Regions from separate parts of the Pseudomonas sp. SDO5532_S415 genome, predicted to be linked through region 2. Evidence: predicted binding sites of a transcription regulator. Region 2 holds the regulator's gene; each other region holds the start of a gene.
The links. Region 2 encodes sigma-54, which starts transcription at its own class of promoters, with help from an activator protein. Its sites were predicted from a motif close to ANTGGCATNNANNTTGCTNT; they were not measured.

Region 1 (7,081 bases), on a different contig from region 2:
CTTCGACCTGGAAAAACTCGGCAAGGCGATCAACCACGAGCGCGACCAGCAGTTCACTTACCTGGGCCTGCAAACCCTGTACGACCGTTACTTCATCCACAAGGATGGCGTGCGCTTCGAACTGCCACAGATCTTCTTCATGCGCGTGGCCATGGGCCTGGCGATCGAAGAGAAGCACAAAGAAGACCGTGCGATCGAGTTCTACAACCTGCTGTCGTCCTTCGACTACATGTCGTCGACCCCGACCCTGTTCAACGCCGGCACCCTGCGTCCACAGCTGTCGAGCTGCTACCTGACCACCGTGCCGGATGACCTGTCGGGCATCTACCACGCGATCCACGACAACGCCATGCTGTCGAAATTCGCCGGTGGCCTGGGCAACGACTGGACGCCGGTTCGCGCATTGGGTTCTTACATCAAGGGCACCAACGGCAAATCCCAGGGCGTCGTACCGTTCCTGAAAGTCGTGAACGACACCGCCGTTGCCGTTAACCAGGGTGGCAAGCGCAAAGGCGCTGTCTGTGCCTACCTGGAAACCTGGCACATGGACATCGAAGAGTTCATCGAGCTGCGCAAAAACACCGGTGACGATCGCCGTCGCACCCACGACATGAACACCGCCAACTGGATCCCTGACCTGTTCATGAAGCGTGTCTTCGATGACGGCAAGTGGACCCTGTTCTCGCCATCCGAAGTCCCGGACCTGCACGACCTGACCGGCAAGGCCTTCGAAGAGCGCTACGAGTACTACGAAGCCCTGACCGAGTACCCGGGCAAGGTCAAACTGTTCAAGACCATCCAGGCCAAAGACCTGTGGCGCAAGATGCTGTCCATGCTGTTTGAAACCGGCCACCCATGGCTGACCTTCAAAGACCCGTGCAACCTGCGCAGCCCGCAGCAGCACGTTGGCGTGGTCCACAGCTCGAACCTGTGCACCGAGATCACCTTGAACACCAACAAGGACGAGATCGCCGTTTGCAACCTGGGCTCGATCAACCTGCCGAACCACATCGTGGGCGGCAAGCTCGACACCGCCAAGCTGCAACGCACCGTGAACACCGCCGTGCGCATGCTCGACAACGTGATCGACATCAACTACTACTCGGTGCCGCAAGCGAAGAACTCCAACTTCAAGCACCGTCCGGTCGGCCTGGGCATCATGGGCTTCCAGGACGCGCTGTACCTGCAGCACATCCCTTACGGTTCCGACGCTGCCGTCGAGTTCGCCGACAAGTCGATGGAAGCGGTCAGCTACTACGCGATCCAGGCTTCCTGCGACCTGGCTGACGAGCGTGGCGCCTACGAGACGTTCCAGGGTTCGCTGTGGTCCAAGGGCATTCTGCCACTGGATTCGCAACAGATCCTGATCGAAGCCCGTGGCCAGAAGTACATCGATGTCGACCTGAACGAAACCCTGGACTGGGCACCTGTGCGCGCCCGTGTGCAGAAAGGCATTCGTAACTCCAACATCATGGCCATCGCACCGACCGCAACCATCGCCAACATCACCGGCGTGTCGCAGTCGATCGAACCGACCTACCAGAACCTCTATGTGAAATCGAACCTGTCGGGCGAATTCACCGTGATCAACCCGTACCTGGTTCGCGACCTGAAGGCTCGCGGTCTGTGGGACTCGGTCATGATCAACGACCTGAAGTACTACGACGGTTCCGTGCAGCAGATCGAACGCATCCCGCAAGAACTCAAAGAGCTCTACGCGACTGCCTTCGAAGTGGACACCAAGTGGATCGTCGACGCGGCAAGCCGTCGTCAGAAGTGGATCGACCAGGCTCAGTCGCTGAACCTGTACATCGCTGGTGCATCGGGCAAGAAGCTGGACGTGACCTACCGCATGGCCTGGTACCGTGGTCTGAAAACCACTTACTACCTCCGTGCCCTGGCCGCGACCAGCACCGAAAAATCGACCATCAACACCGGTAAGCTGAACGCTGTTTCCAGCGGCGGCAACCACGGTGACGACTCGGTTCTGGCTGCTCCAGCCGGTCCTGCTCCAGTGCCGAAGGCCTGCGCCATCGACGAGCCGGATTGCGAAGCTTGCCAATAAGCTGAGCTTGTAGGCGCTGAAAGGTGCCTACCTGAAACCCCCGATGAGCCTCTGGTTGATCGGGGGTTTTCTTTTGCCCCGATGAATGTAGTGGCCGGTTTGCCGCCTTCGCTCACATGTGTGAACGCCACAGCTCCACTGTGGGAGCGAGCCTGCTCGCGAAGGGGCCAGCACAGGCAACCGAAACCTCAGCCCCTGACAAAAATCACAGCCATAAAAAAACCCCTCTTTCGAGGGGCTCTTAATGCCGCAGCATCAAACATCAAGTCATCTGAATGATGGTCTGCATGATGGTGCTCTGGGTGGAGATGGTCTTGGCGTTCGCCTGGTAGTTGCTCTGCGCCTTGATCAGCTCGACCAGTTCATTGGTCACGTTGACGTTTGACTCTTCCAGGGAGTTGGAGCGGATCGAACCCAGGGTGCCGGTTTCCGGCGAATCGTAGCCCGGAATACCCGACGCGTAGGTTTCTTTCCAGGCGGTGCCGCCCACTTGCTGCAGACCTTGTTCGTTGGTGAAGCTGGCCAACGCAATCTGACCGATCGGCTTGGTTTGGTAGTTGCTGAAGTTGGCCAGCATCACGCCGTTGCCGTCGATGGTCAGGTTGGAGATCTGACCCGTGGCGTAGCCGTTCTGCGCCGGAATCGAGCGCGCGCTATCGGCGTTGAACTGGGTGGTGTTGGACATGGCGATGGTCACACCCGCCGGGTCGGCGGCGGCGCCATTGGGTGCCCACACACCATTGGTCACTTTACCTGGAGTCCAGTTGGTGATGGCCAGATTCGGGCTGACAATTGGCGCACCCGGTGGATTCGGCGTGCTGACCGATACAAGTTTGCCGCTGGTATCAAACGTCATGGTCGAAGGAACAGGTCGGGTAGCCGCGTTCATCGGGTCGCTGCCGTTCGGGTTGCGACCATCGATCAGGGTGTAGGTATCCCAAGTGTTGGGCCCCGTCTTGACCATGTATTGATCCATGGTGTGTTCGTTACCCTGAGAGTCGAAAATCGGGGTGCTGAACTGCTTGGTGTAGGACGCGGTCTTGCTCGGGTCGAACGGGTTCGCAACGACGTCGATCGCGGGCTCCGTAGACTTGAGGTTGATCGTCGACGACACGGTGGTAGTGGCCTTCGGTGCCAAGTTGGAGGTGTCGATACGCAGGTCGGTCAACACACCATTGATGATCTTGCCATTGGCATCCACGCCGTAACCCTGAACACGCGCCGTGTAGTCGGAGTTGGTGACGTAACCTTCCTTGTCGACCTTGAACGTACCGGCACGGGTGTAGGACAGCGAACCGTTGTTGTTCAGCACGAAGAAGCCAGAGCCATTGATGCCCATGTCCAGCACGTTACCGGTGCCGCTGCTGATATCACCCTGGGTAAATTGCTGGGCAACGTTCGCCAGACGCACACCATTACCGACGGTCCTGCTCCCCGCCCCCAGCTTGGTCGCCGAGTACACGTCTTCGAATTCTGCACGGGACGACTTGAAGCCGACGGTCGCGACGTTGGCGATGTTGTTGCCGGTCACGTCCAATTGCTTGTTGGCGGCATAGAGACCGCTAAGGCCGATGTTGAAAGACATATTCCACTCCTTTGTGCCGGGTTAGTCGGCTCTATATACCAATGGTTTGCACTTTGGACAGGGCAATGCTGCCCAGCCCGGCGAGATTAAGCATCAACTCACCGCCGGTCTGGCTGAGCGTCACGCTAGTGACGGTCGCCGGCAGGTTGGTGATCAGCGCAACGCTCTGATCATCGATGGTGGTTGCCGCCGCGAAGGTGTAAGTCCCCGCCGGGGCCACGTTGCCCGCCTCGTCCTTGCCATCCCAGGTGAAGCTGGCATTGCCGGCCTTCTGGTCGGTCAGCTCGATGGTGCGAACGACCTTGCCGTCCTTGTCTGTGATTTTCACGGTGGTCGAGGCAACCGACTGCGGTATCGAAATCGAACCGGTCATGCCCTTCGTGGTATCGACTACGGCCTTGTCGCCCGGTGCGATGACCGAACGGCCCACCAGCGACGAGGCTTGCAATGCCTGGGATGAGCCGAAGGCGCCGGCAATGCCGCTCACGGTATCGTTGAGCGTGGTGATGCCTTCCAGGCTGCTGAACTGCGCCAGTTGCGCCACGAACTCGCCGTTGTCCTGCGGTTCCAGCGGGTTCTGGTTCTTCAGTTGCGTCACCAGCAACTGCAGGAACGCATCCTTGCCCAAGGCTTTTTTGCCGGTGGCACTGCCCGCTGCCGAAGCCAGGCTATCGTCGGTCTTGTTCTTGACCGCGGAGTTGGCCAGGATGTCGTTGAGGCTCAAGCCACTGGTGGTATCGGAAACACTCATCTGAGTCGCCCCTTATCACTGACCGAGGGTCAGGACCTTCTGCATCATGGTTTTGGCGGTGTTCATCATTTCGGCGTTGGTCTGGAACGAACGGCTCGCGGAAATCATGTCGGCCATTTCTTCCACCACGTTGACGTTCGGGTAGTAGACGTATCCCTTGGCATCGGCAGCCGGATGGTTCGGCTCGTAGCGCGCCTCGAGGTTGCTCTGGTCTTCGACCACGCCCAGCACCTGCACGCCTTGACCGGCGGCATCCTGGTTCTGGAACAGTGAATCGCTGCCGCCGCTCTGGCCGCCCTGGAACATGGTGGCGAACACCGGGTGACGCGCACGGTAGGTCTGGTCGATACTCGACGAGACCGTCTCGGCGTTGGCGATGTTCGAAGCGACGGTGTTCAAACGCGTGGTCTGGGCACTCATGCCGCTACCGGCAATGTTGAAAACACTGGATAGAGACATGACTTACTCTCCGCGCAGGGCTGAAACCAGCCCTTTGAATTTACTGTTGAGCAGGGTGAAGCTGGCCTGGAAGTTGACCGAGTTTTCCGCGTAGTTCGACTGCTCCAGCTGAGCGTCCACGGTGTTCTGGTCGATCGAGGGCTGCATCGGCGTGCGGTACATCAGCGACTCGTCGCCATTGCCCAGGCCTTCGGCTTCGATATGACGGCTGTTGGTCATGTTCAAGGCGAACGTGCCGTTCTTGGCTTTATCGTTCTGCGCCTCAAGCACTTTCGAGAACTCCAGATCCCGAGCCTTGTAGTTCGGGGTATCGGCGTTGGCAATGTTATTGGCCAGGACTTCGGCACGCTGGGCGCGGAAGCCCAGAGCCTTTTCGTGAATGCCGAGCGCTTTATCGAAGCTGATGCTCATGTCGGGAAACCTTCGGGTGACCTGATTTTTCGTACGTTGGATATAGCAAGCGTCATGCCAATTCAAAAAAGCCCGTAAACCGGGGCTTTGCGGGCAGTGGCAATGCGGCAATGCCAGAAAAGCGGCAACCGGTTTCCGCTGGATGCCGCTTTTCTGCCGCTTTACTCGACCGAGAGAACACCGCATCCCCTGTGGTAGCGGTGGAGCCGACTTCATCAGGCAAACAAAAACGGGAGCCCCTGAGGACTCCCGTTTTTTGATACCACCAACCGATCACTTCGCCTGGTAAATAATCCCCGGACTGCACTGGACCATCTGGTAATGATCCGGCAATCCGTTCAGGGCTTCGGAAGCACCCAGGAACAGATAGCCACCCGGCTTCAACGTACTGTGAATGCGCAACAGGATGTCCTTCTTCACTTCGGCAGAGAAGTAGATCAACACGTTGCGGCAGAACACGATGTCGAACTTGCCGAGGCTCGCGTAGCTATCCAGCAGGTTGAAGGAGCGGAATTCCACCCGGCTCTTGATCGGCGCCTTGATGGCCCAGCGTCCCGGCCCTTTCGGGTCGAAATAACGCTGCAGCCGCTCGGGCGACAGTCCGCGACCGATAGCCAGGCTGTCGTATTCGCCGGTCTTGCAGTTGGTCAGCATGGTGCCGGACAGATCGGTGGCCACGATCTGCACTCCCATCTTCAATTGCCCGACATTGGTCCGCTCGAACTCGTCGATGGACATCGACAGCGAGTACGGTTCCTGACCCGACGAGCACGCCGCCGACCAGATCCGCAGGCGCTGGCCGGGACTGGCCTTGATCGCTTCAGGCAGTACCTTGTTCTTCAAGACTTCAAACGGATAGGTGTCACGAAACCACAAGGTTTCGTTGGTCGTCATCGCGTCCACCACCATCTCGCGCAACCCGCTGCGCGGCTGGGTCTGGATGCGTTGGACCAACTCACCCAGGGACTTGATGCCTTGCTGCTCCATCAGTTTGTTGAGACGGCTCGAGACCAGATACTGCTTGTTTTCACCGAGCAAAATGCCACAGGCTTTTTCCAGGAATACCCGGAACTGTTCGAAATCCAAATTACCCGTAGACAATGCTGCCGCCTCTTAAATCGTGTTGACTGCCAGGGGCCGGACGCCCCTAGCTGATGTCTGCTGCTTTGATCCGGTCGACTACCCGGGATGCCAGGTCATCAGGACGGAATTTGGCCAGGAAGTCATCGGCACCGACTTTCTTGACCATCGCCTGATTGAACACGCCCGACAACGAAGTATGCAGGATGATATGAAGCTTTTGCATGCGAGGGTCGTTGCGGATCTCGGCCGTCAGCGTGTACCCGTCCATCTCCGGCATTTCGATGTCGGAGATCATCATCAGGAACTCTTCTTCCGGCTTCTTGCCCTCGTCGACCAGTTTGCGCAGGTAATCCAGCGCTTGCCGGCCGTCGTTCAACGCCACCACTTCGACACCGACCGTTTGCAGGCAGCGCGTAACCTGCTTGCGCGCCACCGACGAATCATCGACCGTCAGCACACGCAACGAGAGCGCCTTGTGCTGGGTTTCGACATCGACCACGCCGACGGAAATCGCTTCCGGCGTCGGCGCCACTTCCGCCAGCACCTTTTCGACGTCGATGATTTCAACCAACTGATTGTCGACCCGCGTCACCGCCGTCAGGTAGTGATCGCGACCGGTGCCCTTGGGTGGCGGATGAATCTCCTCCCAGTTCATGTTGACGATGCGTTCCACCGAGCGCACCAGGAATCCCTGGGTCTTGGTGTTGTACTCCGTGATGATCACGAA
Region 2 (7,081 bases):
TGAGCCAGACATGCTGAGCAAAAAGATTCGCAACATCCTGGTATTCGGTTGCATCGCGGCGATTTTCGCCGCGGTCGGCTACTGGAACATCAGCCCGGAACGTTTCCTCGACAAGCCTGTTGTGCAAGTCGACAACAGCGCAATCGACTATTACGCCATCAACGCCCACAGCGTGCAGTTCCTGCCGGACGGCAAACTGCAATACGAAATGACGTCGGACAAGGTCGAACACCTCAAAGCCACCGAAGTGACCTTGCTGACCAATCCCGACCTGAACATGTTCCGCGGCACCGAGTTCCCGTGGCACGTCCAGAGCGAAAAGGGTGAAGTCAATCCCGACGGCACACAGGTCGAGCTGATCGATTCGGTACGTATCACGCGTTTCGACGAGAAAAACCGCAGGACCCTGATCACCACCACTCGCATGACAGTGTTCCCGCAGAAGCAATATGCGCAGACCGAGCAACCCGTTAGAATCGACGGCGCTGGCGGCGTATCGACAGGCAACGGAATGAAAGCGTACTTGAAAGAAAGCAGGATACACCTGCTCTCGAACGTAAGAGGACAGTATGAGGCTCGTTAAAACCCTCCCTATTTTGCTCAGTCTGAGCGCAGCACTGGGAAGCGTGAGCGCCTGGGCCCTGCCGGATGATCAACAGCAGCCTATCCGCATTCAGGCCGACGACGCCCAGCTGGACGACAAGAACGGTATCGCCACCTACACGGGCGATGTGATCATCACCCAAGGCTCGATGAAGGTCACCGGCAACAAAGTGACCATGACCCGTGCACCTAACGGTGATATCGATGTGGTGACGTCCGTGGGCAACCTCGCCTACTTCGAACAAGTGCAAACCGCGGGCGATGCCAAGCCGGTTCAAGGCTGGGGCGTGACCATCCAGTATCACGCAACGCAAAACCGCGTCGTGCTGATCGATCGCGCCAAAGTCGTCGACAAGGACAACAACGTCACCCAGGGCGAAAAAATCGTCTACGACACCGTTAAAAAGCTGGCCAGCGCCGGTCGCGCCACAGGCAGCAAAGTCACCGAAGCGCGCCCACGCATCGACATGGTGATCCAGCCGAAAAAGAAAACCGACGAGCAAAAGGCCCAGTAATGGCAACTCTGAAAGCTCAGCACCTGGCCAAGAGCTACAAGAGCCGCCAGGTCGTGCGTGACGTCAGCCTGTCCATCGACAGCGGTCAGATCGTCGGCCTGCTTGGCCCCAACGGCGCCGGCAAGACCACCTGCTTCTACATGATCGTTGGCCTGGTACGGGCCGATCAGGGCCGCGTCCTGATCGACGACCTGGACGTCAGCCACCAGCCAATGCACGGTCGTGCGAAGGCCGGTATCGGTTATCTGCCGCAAGAAGCGTCGATCTTCCGCAAACTGTCGGTGGCCGACAACATCATGGCCATCCTCGAGACCCGCAAGGAACTCGACAAGGCCGATCGTCGCCAGGAGCTGGAAAGCCTGCTGCAGGAGTTCCACATCAGCCACATCCGCGACAACCTCGGCATGAGCCTGTCCGGTGGCGAACGCCGCCGCGTGGAAATCGCCCGCGCACTGGCCACCAACCCGAAATTCATCCTGCTCGACGAACCCTTCGCCGGCGTGGACCCGATTTCGGTGGGCGACATCAAACAGATCATCCACCACCTCAAGGCCAAGGGCATTGGCGTACTGATCACTGACCACAACGTCCGTGAAACCCTGGATATCTGCGAAACAGCCTACATCGTCAACGATGGCCAACTGATCGCCGAAGGCGACTCCGACACCATCCTGGCCAACGACCTGGTCAAGGAAGTGTACCTGGGCCATGAGTTCCGCCTGTAAGCACTGAAGTGCTGGCTAGTCGACCGAGCGCTTGTCTCGATAAAAATCAATACTTTTTTATTGTTACAGCGCTCTAGGCAAACACCGCAACTTCGGGCATATAATTTGCTTATGTTTGGCGCTCCGGCGCCCCTGTAGTGGATGGCGCATGTGCGCCGGCGAATAAGGTGTTAAGCCCCTGCCATGAAACCATCGCTAGTCTTGAGAATGGGCCAGCAGCTGACGATGACACCGCAGCTGCAACAGGCCATCCGCCTGCTCCAATTGTCGACCCTGGACCTGCAGCAGGAAATCCAGGAGGCCCTGGAGTCCAATCCGATGCTCGAGCGCCAGGAAGAAGGCGACGACTTCGACAACACCGACCCCTTGGCCGACAACGCCGAACAGAAGCCCAACACCGACATCCAGGAACCGTCCTACCAGGAAAGCGCGCCGACGGTTGATAACCTCGACGAAGGTGACTGGAACGAACGCATTCCCAACGAGCTTCCCGTCGATACGGCATGGGAAGACGTCTACCAGACCAGCGCCAGCAGCCTTCCCAGCAACGATGACGACGAGTGGGACTTCACCACCCGCACATCAGCCGGCGAAAGCCTGCAAAGCCACCTGCTCTGGCAATTGAACCTGGCCCCGATGTCCGACACCGACCGGCTGATTGCCGTGACCCTGATCGACTGCATCAACAATCAGGGCTATCTGGACGAAACGCTCGAGGAAATCCTCGAAGCCTTCGATCCGGAACTGGACATCGAACTGGACGAAATCGAAGCCGTCCTGCACCGCATCCAGCAATTCGAACCCGCCGGCATCGGCGCCCGTAACCTGGGTGAATGCCTGCTGCTGCAATTGCGCCAGCTGCCTGCCAAAACACCCTGGCTGGCCGAGGCCAAACGCCTGGTCACCGATTACATCGACTTGCTCGGCAGCCGTGACTACAGCCAGCTGATGCGCCGCATGAAACTCAAGGAAGACGAACTGCGCCAGGTCATCGAACTGGTCCAGAGCCTCAATCCGCGCCCTGGCTCGCAGATCGAGTCCACCGAAGCCGAATATGTGGTCCCGGACGTGATCGTGCGCAAGGACAACGAGCGCTGGCTGGTAGAGCTCAACCAGGAGTCGGTGCCACGGCTGCGGGTCAATGCCCAGTACGCCGGCTTCGTGCGCCGCGCCGATACCAGTGCCGACAACACCTTCATGCGCAATCAGCTGCAGGAAGCCCGCTGGTTCATCAAGAGCCTGCAAAGCCGCAACGAAACCCTGATGAAAGTAGCCACCCAGATCGTCGAGCATCAGCGCGGCTTCCTGGAGTATGGCGACGAGGCGATGAAGCCGTTGGTCCTGCATGACATCGCTGAAGCGGTCGGCATGCACGAGTCGACGATCTCACGGGTGACCACGCAGAAATTCATGCATACCCCCCGGGGCATCTATGAATTGAAATACTTTTTCTCCAGTCACGTCAGCACCTCCGAAGGCGGCGAATGCTCGTCCACGGCGATCCGCGCGATCATCAAAAAACTGGTTGCCGCGGAAAATCAGAAAAAGCCGTTGAGTGACAGCAAGATCGCTGGTTTACTGGAGGCACAAGGCATTCAGGTGGCTCGCCGCACCGTCGCCAAGTACCGCGAATCCCTCGGGATCGCGCCTTCGAGCGAACGCAAGCGGTTGATGTAGAGCCACGCCACAGCGTTCCAGTGGCAGATCATCTGATCTGCCGCTTTATGCACTGGCAACGAAGGAGAAGCTGTATGCAAGTCAACATCAGTGGACACCAACTGGAAGTGACCGAACCTCTTCGCACCTACATCGGCGAAAAACTCGAACGATTGGAGCGACATTTCGACAAGATCACCAACGTGCAGGTCACGATGACGGTCGAAAAGCTGAAGCAGAAAATCGAAGCCACGCTGCATATTCCCGGCAATGAAGTGGTCGCCAACGCGGAACATACCGATATGTACGCGGCGATCGACGCCTTGACCGACAAGCTGGATAAACAACTCAAAAAGCATAAGGAAAAGACCCAGAGCCTCCTCCAGGGCGCTACCGGTCGTTAACACTCCCAACCCATGATCCGACTTGAAAGCATCCTGACCCCCGGCCGTTCCCTGGTGAACGTGCCGGGCGGCAGCAAAAAGAAAGCCCTCGAGCAAATTGCCAACCTTATCCATCGCGAAGTGCCGGATCTGGAGATGCAAGATGTCTTCGAGGCTTTGATCGCCCGCGAAAAACTCGGCTCGACCGGTTTTGGCAACGGCATCGCCATTCCTCATTGCCGCCTCAAGGGTTGCAACGCGCCCATCAGTGCCTTGATGCACCTTGACGCCCCTATAGATTTCGACGCCATCGACGGCGCCCCGGTTGACCTGCTGTTTGTGCTACTGGTCCCGGAAGCCGCCACCGATGCGCACCTTGAGTTGTTGCGCCAGATTGCCAGCATGCTCGACCGCAAGGACGTGCGCGACAAACTGCGCAGCGCCCCGAGCAATCAAGCCTTGTATCAGGTTGTCCTGGACGAGCAAAACGGGCAGTAATCATGCGCTTGATCATCGTCAGCGGCCGCTCCGGCTCAGGTAAAAGTACCGCCCTCGATGTGCTCGAGGACAACGGCTACTACTGCATCGACAACCTGCCTGCCGGGTTGCTGCCGGAACTGGCCGAACGTGCGTTGATTCACACCGAGCTGTCACAGCCGCTGGTTGCCGTATCCATCGATGCGCGCAACCTGCCAAGCCATCTATCGCGGTTTCCCGAGTTGCTGGAAGAAGTACGCAGCCGTCACATCCAGTGCGATGTGCTGTATCTGGATGCCGACGAAGAAACCCTGCTCAAACGCTTTTCGGAAACCCGTCGTCGCCACCCGCTGAGCAGTGCCAATCGCTCGCTGGCCGAAGCGATCACCGACGAAACGAGCCTGCTCGGCCCCATTGCCGACCTGGCCGATCTCAAGGTCAATACCACCAACCTGAACCTGTATCAGCTGCGCGATACCATCAAGCTGCGCCTGCTGAACCAGCCGGAGCCCGGTACAGCGTTTCTGGTGGAGTCTTTCGGCTTCAAGCGCGGCATGCCGGTCGACGCCGACCTGGTGTTCGATGTGCGCTGCTTGCCCAATCCTTACTGGAAACCGGAGTTACGCGCGCAGTCCGGACTCGATCAGCCGGTTGCCGAGTACCTGGCGGCGCAGCCGGATGTCGAAGAGATGTTCCAGGACATCTCCACCTATCTGCTCAAATGGTTACCCCGCTTTGCTGCCAGCAACCGCGCGTACGTCACCATCGCCATCGGTTGCACCGGCGGGCATCACCGCTCTGTCTACCTGACCGAACGTCTGGGCAAGACCCTGCAGCAATCCCTGAAGAACGTCCAGGTCCGCCACCGCGACCTCAGCTAAAGGATTTACATCGCGATGCCTGCTCTGGAAATCGAAATCATCAATAAACTGGGTTTGCATGCCCGGGCGTCTGCAAAATTCGTTGGGGTTGCCGGTCAATTCAAGGAATGCACGATCAGGGTTGGACGCACACCAGAATCCACCGTCGACGGCAAAAGCATCATGGCCATGATGATGCTCGCCGCCGGCAAGGGCACCAAAATCCATCTGAGCACGGAAGGCGAACAGGAACAGGAAGCGATGGAAGCGCTGGTGGCCTTGATCAATAACTACTTCGACGAAGGCGAATAAACGCCCTTTATATCGAGCGGACCTTTGTGACGAGGGAGCTTGCTCCCGTGCGGCTGCGCAGCAGTCGTGAAATCACTGGATGCGGTGTATCTGAAAATTTGCGATGGCAGGCTTTAGGGCCGCTTCGCAGCCCAGCGCGAGCAAGCTCCCTCGCCACAATTCAGGCCAACGCGGTATCCATCACCATCATTAAACAGAACCCGACCAGCAACCCGAGACTGGCCAGCTTGTCGTGACCGTGTCGACGCGACTCGGGAATGACTTCATGGGTGACCACCAGCAACATGGCCCCGGCGGCCAATGCCAGGCCCAACGGCAACAGCAGCTCGGCCAGGCTCACCAGCCATGCGCACAACAGGGCAAACACCGGCTCGACCAGACCTGACGCGGCACCGATCAGGAATGCCTTGAACCGCGACATCCCTGCCCCGGCCAGAACCAGGGCAATCACCAATCCCTCCGGCACGTCCTGCAAGGCAATGCCCATCGCCAGACTGTCGGCATCAGGCATGCCGCCGCCTGCCGAGACACCGACAGCCATGCCTTCGGGAATGTTATGGGCAATGATCGCGAACACGAACAGCCAGATCCGAGGAGGAATCACTGGATGTTCCACGGTTCCGACGAGCATTTGCGGTGAGGCACCGGACACTTTGCGATCCACCAGAAACAGACCGAATGCGCCGAGCATGATGCCGAAACAGATCAGGCCGCTGGACGCCCACGGGGTCATGCCAAGATTCTCCGCCGCCGCAATGCCCGGTACGATCAGCGAAAACGCCGTCGCCGCCAGCATCACTCCGGCGCCAAACCCCAGTAATGTATCGCTGAGCGCCTGGGGCATGCGCCGGATCACCAACACCGGCACGGCCCCAAGCGCGGTGCCGAGGGCGCAGATCGCACCACCCTGCAACGCCCGCGACAACCGGGGCTCCAGGTCCAGCCATTCCAGCCCGTGCGCCACCAGCAAGCTCATGCCCGCCAGCAGTAACAGCGATCCAAACGCGTAACGAAACATTCGTCCACTTCCGATCGCCAGTGTTTCAGTGCCCATAGTCAGCCTTGGATGGTTTTTTAGAAGACTTGGACCAGCGCAGCCTGATAGCGAGCAGCGACTTCAGGCCAGTTGATCACGTTGTAGAACGCGCTGATGTATTCCGGACGACGGTTCTGATATTGCAGGTAATAGGCGTGCTCCCAGACATCCAGGCCGAGGATGGGTGTATTGCCGCCCATCAACGGACTGTCCTGGTTGCCACTGCTTTCCACCACCAACGTCTTTTGCGGCGTCACGCTTAGCCAGGCCCAACCACTGCCGAAGCGGGTCAACGCGGCTTTGGTGAAGGCGTCCTTGAAACTGTCGAGACCACCCAGTTGCTCATCGATGGCCTCGGCCAGTGCACCTTCAGGCTTGCCGCCACCATGGGGTGCCATGACTTCCCAGAATAGCGAGTGATTGGCATGACCACCGCCCTGATTGATCACTGCGGCGCGAAGTTTTTCCGGAAGTTGCTGCACGGCGGCCACCAGTTTTTCAACTGGCCACTCGG
Region 3 (7,081 bases), on a different contig from region 2:
GCGTGACCGCGTAATCCACCGTCAGGGTCTGGCCGGTGAGCGCGGTGAGCATTGCTTCACGCTTGGTGAACGGATGCGCCTGCTGGACGGCCTGACGCAACGAGTTCAGTGCCTCGGTGGATTCGGTGAACAGCTCGCTGATGAATTGACCATGGCTTCGCTGGCCGCTGATGGCCAGGAGCATCTCCGCCGCCGGGTTCATGTACTCGAGTCGCAATTCGGCGTCGAGCAGGATGGTGGCGGTTGTCAGGTTGTCGAGTAGCAAACGATGCAGTGCGTCGCTGATGGTCATTCAGGACCTCTTTTGGCGCATGGATAAAGAGCTGATACCAGGAAACTGCAAAAACCAAACCAAGGCTCCGAAAAGAAGCGTTCAACGCCTGAAACGGGCGTTTGACGCTCGATTGCGTGGCGTTCGATCGGACTTGGCGGGTACTTTCGAACCAAAATGGGTTGGATTTCGAGCGCGGTGCAACCATTCGCACCAATATAGTGCGCAAAGCTGAACAAGGTTAGAAAATCGGCAGGAACCGGCTTTTTCTTCGGCTGGTTTATCGATGAGCGGACATTCCGGCCATTGGCCGTCTTCAATGGACGTGACGACCATCGCTGACGCAGGCAATGCGAGCAGGCAGGGAGGCAATCAGCAGTCAGGGCTTCAGCGCTTGTGTACCCGTTGCACGGTAAAGGTCACGGTGGGGCTTTGCTGGATCACGGTTGCGCCGTCAATCACTTGCACCGCGAGGCTGTGCAGGCCACGGTCGATGTTCACCAGTTGCAGGGCCGGTACGTTGCCTGGCTGGCCGTAAGGGTTGCCGTCCAGCAGAAGCCGGAACAGGTGCGAGCCTTTCAGGTGTGGTTTGATCAGCACATTGACGGTAAACGTGCCGTTATTCGCGCGCAGGGCTTCGGTGGTGGGCAGGCCCGTGAGTTCGAGTAACTCGTAGGCGCTCTGAGGTTGTTTGCGGGCTTCGGCGGCGGGTGAGGGGTTGCCGGTTGGCTGGGTTCCAACACTGTTGAGCGGTGGCAACTCGACCGGCTGAGCCCTCACGCCATCCGGCGGTTGATTGCTGTAGGCGGTATTGCCATCGGAATCTGTGTACTTGTAGATCTGTGCTGAGGCGGGCAGGGCGATCAGTAGCAGGATGAAGAGAAAACAGCGACCCATAAAATCGACCGGAAGCAAAAAAAACGTTGGATTGCAGCATAGAGCAGGAAGGGTGGTTGGCCTAGCTTGTTAACAATTGGATATGGATTTGCCAGTTGTCCCCTGTGGGAGCGAGCCTGCTCGCGAAGGCGGACTTGCAGGCGACAACTGTTTTGAATGTACAGGCCTCTTCGCGAGCAAGCTCGCTCCCACCGGGGGTCTTCAGTGGTCGTTGAATCGCGGGCATAAAAAAGGCCTCCCTAAGGAGGCCTCTTTTTTCACGCCGCTTGCGCAGGCGTCACTGGATTAGCAGCTGTAGTACAGGTCGTATTCCAGTGGGTGTACGAAAGTACGTACCTTGATTTCTTCTTCGCTTTTCAGAGCGATGTAAGCGTCGATGAAGTCGTCGGAGAACACGCCGCCTTTGGTCAGGAACGCACGACCTTTGTCCAGCTCTTCCAGGGCTTCTTTCAGGCTGCCGCAAACTTGTGGGATCTCTTTCGCCTCTTCAGGCGGCAGGTCGTACAGGTTTTTGTCAGCGGCATCGCCAGGGTGGATCTTGTTCTGGATACCGTCCAGGCCAGCCATCATCAGTGCTGCGAAGCACAGGTATGGGTTGGCAGCCGGATCCGGGAAGCGCGCTTCGATACGGCGCGCTTTCGGGCTCGACACGTAAGGAATGCGGATCGAGGCGGAACGGTTACGGGCGGAGTAGGCCAGCATTACCGGAGCCTCGAAGCCTGGAACCAGACGTTTGTAGGAGTTGGTTGCCGGGTTGGTGAAGCCGTTCAGAGCCTTACCGTGCTTGATGATGCCGCCGATGAAGTACAGAGCGGTATCGGACAGGCCGGCATAGCCTTCGCCTGCGAAGGTGTTCTTGCCGTCTTTCCAGATCGACATGTGAACGTGCATACCCGAGCCGTTGTCGCCGTACAGAGGCTTAGGCATGAAGGTAGCGGTGCGGCCGTAGGCATCGGCAACGTTGTGCACGACGTACTTCAGGGTTTGGGTTTCGTCGGCTTTCTTCACCAGGGTGTTGAACTTGACGCCGATTTCGTTCTGGCCGGCAGTTGCCACTTCGTGGTGGTGAACTTCGACGGTCAGGCCCATTTCTTCCAGTGCGTTGCACATGGAGGTGCGGATTTCGTGGTCGTGGTCGAACGGCGGAACCGGGAAGTAGCCACCTTTGACGCCTGGACGGTGACCTTTGTTGCCGCCTTCCACGTCCTGGTCGGACATCCACGAACCTTGTTCGGAGTAGATCTTGAACATGGAGCCGGAAATGTCGGACTTGAACTTCACTTGGTCGAAGATGAAGAACTCTGGCTCTGGACCGGCGTACACGGTGTCACCGATGGCGGTGGACTTCAGGTACTCTTCGGCGCGCTTGGCGATCGCACGTGGGTCGCGGTCGTAGCCTTGCATGCTCGAAGGTTCGATGATGTCGCAGACCAGGATCAGGGTCGGCTCTTCGGTGAACGGGTCCAGTACGGCAGTGCTGTCGTCCGGCATCAGGATCATGTCGGAGGCTTCGATGCCTTTCCAGCCAGCAATGGAGGAACCGTCGAACATTTTGCCGACTTCGAAGAAGTCTTCATCCAGCGCATCGCGAGCCGGCATGGTCACGTGGTGCTGAGTGCCGCGGGTGTCCGTGAAGCGCAGATCAATCCACTTGACGTCATGATCTTTGATGAGTTGAACCGACTTCGACATAGTGTCCTCCGGGTGGATTAGGGCGGGTAGTGGATGCCCTTAAATGTTTGTGATGCCGGCGCGAATACTCTGCCAAGGCAACCTGCCTCACAAGGGAGCAAATTGCATGCCAGTGCCCCAGCATGGGTTTTTTGCCCCAATTTCACGCTTATAGAGGTGCAAAGCGTCTTAAAACGGAAATCCTCGCCCCTTAATGTAGCGTGGAAAGCGGAAAGTGACCCGTTTTGGTGCGTGCAAAACCTTCTGCACATTAACTGGTTAAACCTTGAGCAATTTCCGCTATAATCCGCGCCCCCCTTTTTCGGCTGGCCCAGCGCGCGCTGTTTTCATGAAACTAATCGTAAAAGTCTTTCCCGAGATCACCATCAAGAGCCGCCCGGTACGGATGCGTTTCATCCGCCAATTGGCCAAGAACATCCGTGCCGTGCTCCGCGATCTGGACCCGGCTGTGGTGGTGAACGGCGTATGGGACAACCTCGAGCTGGAAACCCGCGTCAGCGACCCCAAGGCCCTGAAAGAGATGGGCGAGCGCCTGAGCTGCATGCCCGGCATCGCGCACTTCCTGCAAATCGACGAATACCCGCTGGGCGATTTCGACGACATCGTCGAAAAGTGCAAGCAGCACTACGGTGATGCACTGGCCGGGAAGATCTTCTCGGTACGTTGCAAGCGCGCTGGCAAGCACCCATTCAGCTCCATCGATATCGAGAAATATGTCGGCAGCCAGTTGCGCCGTCAGTGCGGTGCTGCCGGGATCGACCTGAAAAAGCCGGAAATCGAAGTCCGCATCGAAGTTCGCGACCAACGGTTGTTCGTGATCCACAGCCAGCACAATGGCATCGGCGGATATCCGCTGGGCGCGCTGGAGCAGACGCTGGTGCTGATGTCCGGCGGTTTCGACTCCACCGTCGCTGCCTACCAGATCATGCGCCGCGGGCTTATGGCGCATTTCTGCTTCTTCAACCTGGGCGGACGTGCCCACGAACTGGGCGTCATGGAAGTCGCGCATTTCATCTGGAAGAAGTACGGCAGCTCGCAACGCGTGTTATTTGTCAGTGTGCCGTTCGAGGAAGTGCTGGGAGAAATTCTCGGCAAAGTCGATAACAGTCATATGGGCGTAGTATTGAAGCGTATGATGTTGCGCGCTTCCTCCCAAATTGCCGATCGACTGCACATCGAAGCGCTGGTCACTGGTGAGGCGATCTCCCAGGTGTCGAGCCAGACGTTGCCGAACCTGTCCGTGATCGACTGCGTGACCGACAAGCTGGTCTTGCGTCCGCTGATCGCCAGTCACAAGCAGGACATCATCGACACGGCCAACGAAATCGGCACTGCCGATTTTGCCCGGCACATGCCGGAGTATTGCGGGGTCATTTCGGTCAATCCGAAGACCGCCGCCAAGCGCTACCGCGTGGAGCACGAAGAGAAAGAATTCGACATGGCAGTCCTTGAGCGTGCGCTCGAGAACGCCAAGCTGGTGCCGATCGATCGCGTGATCGATGAATTGGGCCAGGACTTGCAGATTGAAGAAGTCAGCGAAGCGCTGGCCGGTCAGATCGTGATCGACATCCGCCACCCGGATGCCGCCGAGGATGACCCGCTGGAACTCGCTGGTATCGAGGTACAAACGATGCCGTTTTATGCTCTGAACGCTCGTTTCAAGGAACTGGACCCTACTCGCCAGTACCTGCTGTATTGCGACAAAGGCGTGATGAGTCGCCTGCATGCCCACCATTTGCTCAGTGAGGGGCATGCCAATGTGCGCGTTTATCGACCGAGCTAAGTGCCCGGGGCTGTTTGCCTGTGGCCTGCGTCACCGGCCCCCCGATGCCACCGTCAAGCTGTAACGGCTTTCACGGACGCTACTGTTAATCGCTGCCAAGACTTGTCAGCACACCGAATCCTCTGATCGAGATACACAAGTGATCGAAAATCTACGCAACATCGCCATCATTGCCCACGTTGACCATGGTAAAACCACCCTGGTAGACAAACTCCTGCGTCAATCCGGCACCCTGGAGCGCAACGAGCTCAACGACGAGCGCGTGATGGACTCCAACGACCAGGAAAAAGAGCGCGGTATTACCATTCTGGCGAAAAACACCGCCATCAACTGGAACGGCTACCACATCAACATCGTGGACACCCCGGGCCACGCCGACTTCGGCGGCGAAGTTGAACGCGTAATGTCGATGGTCGACTCCGTTCTGCTGCTGGTTGACGCTCAAGACGGCCCTATGCCGCAAACCCGTTTCGTGACCAAGAAGGCGTTCGAAGCCGGCCTGCGTCCAATCGTGTGCATCAACAAGGTTGACCGTCCAGGCGCGCGTCCGGACTGGGTTCTGGACCAGATCTTCGACCTGTTCGACAACCTGGGTGCCACCGAAGAACAGCTGGACTTCAAAGTCGTCTACGCCTCGGCCCTGAACGGTATTGCCGGTCTGGACCACAACGAAATGGCTGATGACATGACCCCGCTGTACCAGTCGATCGTCGACAACGTACCGGCGCCGGCTGTTGACCGTGACGGTCCGTTCCAGATGCAAATCTCCGCACTGGACTACAACAGCTTCCTGGGTGTTATCGGCGTTGGCCGTATCGCTCGTGGTCGCGTCAAGCCGAACACTCCGGTTGTGGCGATCAGTGCTGACGGCAAGAAGCGTAACGGTCGTATCCTGAAGCTGATGGGTCACCACGGTCTGCACCGTGTCGACGTTGAAGAAGCAGCTGCCGGCGACATCGTGTGCATCAGCGGTATGGACGAGTTGTTCATCTCCGACACCCTGTGCCAGCTGGACACTCCAGAGGCGATGAAGCCTCTGACCGTTGACGAGCCAACCGTTTCCATGACCTTCCAGGTCAACGACTCGCCATTCTGCGGTAAAGAAGGCAAGTTCGTGACTTCCCGTAACATCAAGGAACGTCTGGACAAAGAGCTGCTGTACAACGTTGCACTGCGTGTTGAAGAAGGCGACTCGGCTGACAAGTTCAAGGTTTCCGGCCGTGGTGAGCTGCACCTCTCGGTACTGATCGAAACCATGCGTCGCGAAGGCTTCGAAATGGCTGTAGGCCGTCCGGAAGTGATCATCCGTCTGGTTGACGGCGTGAAGCACGAACCGTACGAAAACGTCACCATCGACCTGCCGGAAGAATCCCAGGGCAAGGTGATGGAAGAGATGGGCCTGCGTAAGGGCGACCTGACCAACATGGTGCCGGATGGCAAAGGCCGTGTACGTCTGGAATACAACATCCCTGCTCGTGGTCTGATCGGTTTCCGTAACCAGTTCCTGACCCTGACCAACGGTGCTGGCATCCTGACCTCGATCTTCGACCGTTACGACGTGATGAAGTCCGGCGACATGTCCGGCCGTCAGAACGGCGTTCTGGTTTCGGTTGAAACCGGCAAGGCGCTGACCTACTCCCTGGAAACCCTGCAGGCACGTGGCAAGCTGTTTGTTGAACACGGTCAGGAAATCTACAACGGTCAGATCGTTGGTCTGAACAGCCGTGACAACGACCTGGGCGTTAACCCTACCAAGGGCAAGAAGCTCGACAACATGCGTGCTTCGGGTAAAGACGAAACCATCGCCCTGGTTCCACCTGTTCGCTTCACCCTGGAACAGGCTCTGGAATTCATCCAGGACGACGAACTGTGTGAAGTGACGCCTAAGTCCATCCGTCTTCGCAAGAAGATCCTGGACGAAAGCGAGCGTACCCGCGCTGCCAAGAAAGCCAAGGCGTAACTAGCCCCGGCTGAACGAAAACGCCCCCGGTCGAAAGGCCGGGGGCGTTTTTGTTTGTCCGGGATTTGTGCGGCGGTTTACTGGCCTCATCGCTGGCAAGCCAGCTCCCACAGGGTTTTGAGTGGGTACATGAAATTCGTGTACGACAACAATCGCTGTGGGAGCTGGCTTGCCAGCGATGGCGGCCGATCAGCCGCCAGAGTTTCAGGACAGATCAGAACCGCTCGATGGTCCGCGAATTACGCTCGCGCTCCACTTCCTTGGGCTTGTACGCGCAATACCCCGGCCGTGGGCCGATTTTCGGGTGATTGCGGCAAGTGTCGGGGCGCTTTTCATAAATAGTGCACAGACGGCTCTTACGATCCAGATAGTAGCAATCGTTGTTACTCATGCGCTGGAGGGTGAAGATGCCTGATTTCTGGTTGAAGCGTTCGACCAACCCTTCCTTCTGCAGACGCTTGGCGATGTTCTTCGGTGG

Region 1: the regulator sigma-54 is predicted to act here: its motif matches at 5,314-5,333, upstream of flgB (flagellar basal body rod protein FlgB).
Region 3: the regulator sigma-54 is predicted to act here: its motif matches at 2,955-2,974, upstream of glnA (type I glutamate--ammonia ligase).

The regions. Positions count from the first base shown of each region.
Region 1 covers NZ_JBSVWS010000090.1:8,557-15,637, reverse strand. Annotated here, with positions in the region: gene ACW9HW_RS18970 (ribonucleoside-diphosphate reductase subunit alpha) at 1-2,065, shown strand, start outside; gene flgE (flagellar hook protein FlgE) at 2,328-3,650, opposite strand; gene flgD (flagellar hook assembly protein FlgD) at 3,682-4,401, opposite strand; gene flgC (flagellar basal body rod protein FlgC) at 4,417-4,860, opposite strand; gene flgB (flagellar basal body rod protein FlgB) at 4,864-5,271, opposite strand; gene cheR (protein-glutamate O-methyltransferase CheR) at 5,545-6,372, opposite strand; gene ACW9HW_RS18940 (chemotaxis protein CheV) at 6,419-7,081, opposite strand, start outside.
Region 2 covers NZ_JBSVWS010000026.1:17,992-25,072, forward strand. Annotated here, with positions in the region: gene ACW9HW_RS09605 (KdsC family phosphatase) at 1-3, shown strand, start outside; gene lptC (LPS export ABC transporter periplasmic protein LptC) at 11-583, shown strand; gene lptA (lipopolysaccharide transport periplasmic protein LptA) at 570-1,118, shown strand; gene lptB (LPS export ABC transporter ATP-binding protein) at 1,118-1,843, shown strand; gene ACW9HW_RS09625 (RNA polymerase factor sigma-54) at 2,027-3,520, shown strand; gene hpf (ribosome hibernation-promoting factor, HPF/YfiA family) at 3,595-3,903, shown strand; gene ptsN (PTS IIA-like nitrogen regulatory protein PtsN) at 3,916-4,380, shown strand; gene rapZ (RNase adapter RapZ) at 4,383-5,240, shown strand; gene ACW9HW_RS09645 (HPr family phosphocarrier protein) at 5,256-5,531, shown strand; gene ACW9HW_RS09650 (ZIP family metal transporter) at 5,692-6,585, opposite strand; gene ACW9HW_RS09655 (superoxide dismutase) at 6,606-7,081, opposite strand, start outside.
Region 3 covers NZ_JBSVWS010000014.1:3,066-10,146, reverse strand. Annotated here, with positions in the region: gene glnL (nitrogen regulation protein NR(II)) at 1-292, opposite strand, end outside; gene ACW9HW_RS06505 (DUF4124 domain-containing protein) at 659-1,168, opposite strand; gene glnA (type I glutamate--ammonia ligase) at 1,454-2,860, opposite strand; gene thiI (tRNA uracil 4-sulfurtransferase ThiI) at 3,189-4,643, shown strand; gene typA (translational GTPase TypA) at 4,783-6,603, shown strand; gene ACW9HW_RS06485 (YkgJ family cysteine cluster protein) at 6,818-7,081, opposite strand, start outside.